DNA from 2 places in the Staphylococcus carnosus genome. Region 2 is predicted to be linked to the other one. Evidence: riboswitches for the same ligand, from Rfam matches in the RefSeq annotation. Region 2 holds a riboswitch; the other holds the start of a gene.
The links. Region 2 has a riboswitch for lysine ahead of DYE31_RS07310 (aspartate kinase). Riboswitches for the same ligand answer to the same signal wherever they lie in the genome.

Region 1 (3,442 bases), 240 kb from region 2:
GAATGAAAATTATAAAATTGAACGTAAAGTAGTGAGTCGTGAAGAAGCAAAGGAATTCTTTAAAGATGATCCTTATAAATTAGAATTAATTGATGCGATTCCTGAAGATGAGTCAGTGACATTATATTCACAAGGTGAATTTACTGATTTATGCCGTGGAGTACATGTGCCATCAACTTCTAAAATTAAAGAATTTAAATTATTATCAACTGCAGGTGCTTACTGGAGAGGCGACAGCAATAATAAAATGCTGCAACGTATTTACGGTACTGCTTTCTTCGATAAAAAAGATTTGAAAGCACACTTGAAAATGTTGGAAGAACGAAAAGAACGCGATCACCGTAAAATCGGTAAAGAATTAGACTTGTTTATGAATAGCCAACTTGTTGGTGCTGGTTTACCACTATGGTTGCCAAACGGTGCAACAATTCGTCGTGAAATCGAACGTTATATTGTTGATAAAGAAGTTGCACTAGGTTATGACCATGTTTATACTCCTGTAATGGCCAATGTAGAACTTTATAAAACATCTGGACACTGGGATCACTATCAAGATGACATGTTCCCACCAATGAAATTAGACGAAACAGAAGAAATGGTACTTAGACCTATGAACTGTCCGCACCATATGATGATTTATAAAAATAAACCTCATTCTTATAGAGAATTGCCAATTCGTATTGCAGAATTAGGTACAATGCATCGTTATGAAGCAAGTGGTGCTGTATCTGGACTTCAACGTGTCCGCGGTATGACTTTGAATGACTCTCATATCTTTGTAAGACCGGATCAAATTAAAGAAGAATTCAAACGTGTTGTTGAATTGATTCTTGATGTATATGAAGACTTTGGTTTTGAAAATTACAGTTTCCGATTAAGTTATCGTGATCCTGAAGATAAAGAAAAATACTTTGACGATGATGAAATGTGGGAAAGAGCAGAATCAATGTTGAAAGAAGCAGTTGATGAAATGGGCTTGCCATATGAAGAAGCAATTGGTGAAGCAGCTTTCTACGGCCCTAAACTTGATGTACAAGTTAAAACTGCAATGGGTAAAGAAGAAACTTTATCAACAGCACAACTTGACTTCTTATTACCTGAAAGATTTGACCTTGCTTACATTGGTAAAGATGGTGAAGAACATCGTCCTGTAGTTATTCACCGTGGTGTAGTTTCTACTATGGAGCGTTTTGTTGCATTCTTAACTGAAGAAACAAAAGGTGCTTTTCCAACTTGGTTAGCGCCAAAACAAGTTGAAATCATCCCTGTTAATGTTGATTTGCATTATGATTATGCAAGACAAATTCAAGATGAATTGAAATCTCAAGGTGTACGTGTAGAAATTGATGATCGTAACGAAAAAATGGGATACAAAATCCGTGAAGCACAAATGCATAAAATACCTTATCAACTTGTAATTGGTGATAAAGAGATTGAAAACAATGAAGTAAATGTAAGAAAATATGGTTCAAAAGATCAAGAAACTGTAGAAAAAGATGAATTTATCTGGAATTTAGTAGATGAAATTCGTTTAAAAAAACAAAGACAAAATTAAGACCTTGAAATATATGATTGTTTAAGGTATATTACAATGTAGTTGAATAAATATTAAAAAAAAGTGTTAGAGGTTGCATCTTTGATAATTAACTTGTCAGAAGCTTTATGGAGCGAATGTTGAATGAGTCAAAGGCAAAGATGCCGAAATATATAATAACCATAACTATTGTATATTGGGACAGTTTCCGAATAGGAGCTGGACTGTCACATAATGTGATGTGCTACCGTATATTTATAAAGTCGAACAATGGTTGCATATCTTGGAATTGCAACCATTGTTTTTTTATTTAATTGCAAGCCTCTAATCCTAAGAAAGGATACGTTTATGGAAAATAAAAGTAGTCAAGATGCAGGCATCCAAAGAGGCCTGAAAGATCGTCATATTTCCATGATTGCGATAGGCGGTTGTATCGGAACAGGTTTATTCGTTACTTCTGGCGGCGCAATTCATGATGCAGGGCCTTTAGGGGCGCTGCTGGCATATGCGATTATTGGTATAATGGTATTCTTCTTAATGACATCATTAGGAGAAATGGCTACGTATTTACCTGTTTCAGGTTCATTTAGTACGTACGCAACACGATTTGTCGATCCTTCACTTGGATTTGCATTAGGATGGAACTATTGGTTTAACTGGGTAATTACAGTAGCAGCCGATGTAACAATTGCTGCACAAGTTATTCAATATTGGTCACCAATGAAAGGGATGCCCGCATGGGGTTGGAGTATTTTATTCTTATTAATTATATTCGCACTTAACTCATTATCAGTTAGAGTTTATGGTGAAAGTGAATATTGGTTCGCTCTAATAAAAGTAGTAACTGTTATTGTATTTATAATTATTGGTATCTTAACTATTTTAGGTATCATGGGCGGTAAATTTATTGGATTTGAAACATTTAATTCTGGAGAAGGACCAATCCTTGGCGGAAGCCTAGGTGGAAGTTTACTGTCAATACTTGGTGTATTCTTAATTGCAGGGTTCTCATTCCAAGGTACTGAATTGATCGGTATCACAGCAGGGGAATCTGAAAATCCTGAACGAGCTGTACCTAAAGCAATTAAACAAGTATTCTGGAGAATTTTACTGTTTTATATTTTAGCTATTTTTGTAATCGGTATGATTATTCCTTACACAAGTCCAGCTTTAATGGGCGGCGGTGATGATATTGCAACGTCTCCATTTACATTAGTATTTAAAAATGCTGGTTTAGCTTTTGCTGCTTCATTTATGAATGCTGTTATCTTAACATCAGTATTATCAGCTGGTAACTCTGGCATGTATGCTTCAACAAGAATGCTTTATTCTATGAGTAAAGATAAATTAGCTTCCGATGTTTTCGGCAAAACTTCTAAAAGCGGCGTGCCGTTTATTGCATTATTAGCAACTGGTATTGTAGTTGTGGCTATATTCTTACTACAAAAATTAAGCGGCGGTGCTTATGAATATATCGTTGCAGCAAGTGGTATGACTGGATTTATCGCTTGGGTCGGTATTGCAATCAGCCATTACAGATTCAGACGCGCATTCAAAGTACAAAACTATAATAAACATGAATTGAAATATAAAGCGAAATGGTTCCCATTCGGTCCAATTTTTGCAGGCGTTTTATGTGTAATTGTTATTATCGGTCAAGATGTTGATTTCATTAAAACTGGTAACTTTGATTTTAATCGTTTCCTCATCACTTATATGGGAATTCCAGTATTCTTAGCTTTCTTTATCTATCATAAATTAAGATATAGAACTAAAAAAATCCCATTAAAAGATGTAGATTTACGTCAAGATATGGACATGAGCCAATTTAAATAAAAATAATGATTGACTTTATAATTCTAAGTTGATATGATTATATACGTTGAATACGAAACGAACCAAGTAGAA
Region 2 (3,442 bases):
GAGCTGCTGAGCTTGAAGGTGAATTTGCAGAAATGAACGGTTGGAACGCTGAAGCCGATGCTGCTACCCTACTTTCTGGTTTAGGTATTCCTGCTGAATTGCATGATAAGAAAATGTCTGAACTTGAAAACAATCAAAAAATCAAAGTGTTGTTAGCGCAAAGTTTATTCGGCGACCCAGATGTTTTATTATTGGATGAGCCTACCAACGGTTTAGATATTCCTGCAATCAGCTGGTTAGAAGATTTCTTAATCAATTTTGAAAACACAGTTATTGTAGTATCTCATGACCGTCACTTTTTAAATAATGTATGTACACATATTGCTGACTTAGACTTTGGTAAAATTCAAGTTTATGTTGGAAATTATGATTTCTGGTATCAATCAAGTCAATTAGCTCAAAAAATGGCGCAAGAACAAAATAAGAAAAAAGAAGAAAAGATTAAAGAATTGCAAGAGTTCGTTGCACGTTTCTCTGCTAACGCATCTAAATCTAAACAAGCAACAAGCCGTAAGAAACAATTAGAGAAAATTGAATTAGATGACATTCAACCTTCTTCACGCCGTTATCCATTTGTTAAATTTACACCTGAACGTGAAATTGGTAATGATTTATTATTCGTTGAGAATGTATCTAAAACAATTGATGGTGAAAAAGTACTTGATAACATTTCATTTACTATGGATCCTAATGATAAAGCTGTTTTAGTTGGTGATAGTGAAATTGCTAAAACAACACTATTGAAAATTTTAGCTGGTGAAATGGAGCCGGATGAAGGAACTGTTAAATGGGGTGTAACGACTTCACAAACATACTTTCCTAAAGACAACTCAGCTTATTTTGATGGCGTAGATATGACGTTAGTCGATTGGTTGCGTCAATATGCTCCTGAAGATGAGCAAACAGAAACATTCTTACGCGGTTTCTTAGGTCGTATGCTATTCAGCGGCGAAGAAGTTAAGAAGAAAGCAAGTGTTTTATCAGGGGGCGAAAAAGTACGTTGTATGTTGAGTAAAATGATGTTATCAAGTGCTAATGTACTTTTGATGGATGAACCTACTAACCACTTGGACTTAGAAAGTATTACAGCAGTGAATGATGGATTGAAATCATTTAAAGGTTCAATTATTTTCACATCTCACGACTTTGAATTTATAAATACAATTGCAAATCGTGTGATTGATCTTAATCCAAAAGGTGCTGTTTCTAAAGAAATCAGTTATGAAGAATACCTTAAAGAAACTGGTGTTTTAAACTAATAAATTCTTATTAAAAAGGTTGGGATAGAATTCCAACCTTTTTTCTATGTTTTAATAAATTAATTTAGGTTATAATGTTTTTAGCAAGGTAATGATGAATGCGATTTGTATATACGCCCTACTTTTTGTAGTATTTACACATATTTAGTAAATAGGATTCAGAATTGAGGTTTTTTTCAGTAAATTTCTAAAAATCTTATATTTCTGGTTTACATCTTATATTGAACTATGTATAATGTGAGACATACTAATTGAATAACTATTTTGATGAGGCGCATCAATCATAAGTATTTGTCGTTTTAACTGTCTGCTTACAGTCGGCAAAGAAAGGGTGAGATGCCGAAGTAATCATAAAGGCGAGTTATGGTTATTGGACTTTCAGGTTAAGAGCTAAAAGTCTGTCATTATTACCAAATAATGGAGTGCATCACTTGTATATAAAACTATGAGCAAGTTCGCATTCCGAACTTGCTTTTTTATATATGTGATTCTCCCCTATTTTCGAGGAGGACATTTAAGAAATGAAGAGAAGTGTTTTAAAGTTCGGCGGTTCGTCGGTCAGTGATTTTACGAAAATTAGAAATATTGCTGAAATGCTGAAAAATAGAATAGAGAATGATGAACAATTAATTGTAGTTGTCAGTGCTATGGGGAAAACAACTGACCAACTCATGGAAAATGTAGCTGCATTAACTGCAGAGCCAAAACAACAAGAACTTGCTTTATTACTTACAACTGGCGAGCAGCAAACAGTTTCTTATCTGTCGATGATTTTAAACGACATCGGAGTAAATGCGAAAGCAATGACAGGTCATCAAGCCGGCATTAAAACAGTAGGACATCATTTAAAAAGCAGAATTGCTGAAATCAACCCTGAAACATTTGATAAAGCTTTTGAGAAAAATGACGTTTTAGTAGTAGCAGGATTCCAAGGTATTAATGATGAGTTTGAAATTACAACATTAGGACGCGGAGGATCCGATACAACTGCTGTTGCTTTAGCAGCTGCCAACAATACACCTTGTGAAATATATACCGATGTGGATGGTGTTTATGCTACAGATCCACGTATATATAAAGATGCAAAACGACTCAGTGTTGTTTCTTATGAAGAAATGATGGAAATGAGTGCGTTAGGTGCAGGAGTGTTAGAAACACGAAGTGTAGAGTTAGCAAATAACTATAACATCCCATTATATTTAGGGAGAACATTATCAAATGTGAAAGGAACATGGATTATGTCACAAACAGAAATTTTAGAGAAGAAAGCAGTAACCGGCGTTGCATTAGATACACATATGATGCATGTCACAATTAGTTATCCTCTTTCAGATAATCAATTATTGACCGAATTATTCACAGAATTAGAAGAAGGACAAGTAAATGTTGATATGATTTCTCAAATCGTCAATCTAGATGGTTTGCAACTTTCTTTCTCTATTAAAGATACTGACTTAACACAAATTAAAGGTATTTTAGAAAAATTGTCAGAAAGTTACAAAGCTTTAGATTATAAATTGAATGATGAATACGCAAAAATATCTCTAATCGGTTCAGGAATGAGAGATATGTCCGGCGTAGCTTCAAAGGCATTTATAAGTTTGATTAATGCAGGCGTTCCGTTTTATCAAACAACGACATCAGAAATCAGTATTTCTTATGTTATTGATGCTAAAAATGGCGAACGTGCTGTTGAAAAATTGTATCAAATTTTTGATATTTAAATTTATCCGTTCTTTAGCAACTAAGAAAGTACAGAGGATGGGAATCTTTTCCACCTTTAAATAATAAAATGGAGTGAAATTAAAATGACAAAATTAGCAATTGTAGGCGCGACAGGTTTAGTAGGAAGAAAAATGTTGGAAACAGTAGATCGTAAAAATATTCCATTTGATGAGCTTGTATTATTTTCATCACCGAGATCTGCAGGTACCAAAGTTGAATTCCAAGGAAAAACATACTCAGTTCAAGAATTGACTGATGAAGCAGCAAGTGAACATTTTGATTATGTATTAATGAGTGCTGGCGGTGGAACAAGTGAACACTTCTCCCCTATTTTTGAAGAAGCAGGCGCAATTGTAATTGATAATTCCAGCCAATGGAGAATGCATGATGATATTGATCTAGTTGTTCCTGAAGTGAATGAACCAAAATTTACACGTGGTATTATCGCTAACCCTAAC

Region 1: it holds a riboswitch for lysine, as region 2 does, so the genes downstream of both, DYE31_RS06075 (amino acid permease) here and DYE31_RS07310 (aspartate kinase) in region 2, are expected to answer to the same signal.

Annotation. Positions count from the first base shown of each region.
Region 1 covers NZ_UHCT01000001.1:1,268,212-1,271,653, forward strand. The annotation lists gene thrS (threonine--tRNA ligase) at 1-1,555, shown strand, start outside; lysine riboswitch at 1,615-1,789, shown strand; gene DYE31_RS06075 (amino acid permease) at 1,883-3,370, shown strand; ribosomal protein L20 leader region at 3,429-3,442, shown strand, end outside.
Region 2 covers NZ_UHCT01000001.1:1,508,534-1,511,975, reverse strand. The annotation lists gene DYE31_RS07315 (ABC-F family ATP-binding cassette domain-containing protein) at 1-1,259, shown strand, start outside; lysine riboswitch at 1,519-1,695, shown strand; gene DYE31_RS07310 (aspartate kinase) at 1,781-2,983, shown strand; gene DYE31_RS07305 (aspartate-semialdehyde dehydrogenase) at 3,068-3,442, shown strand, end outside.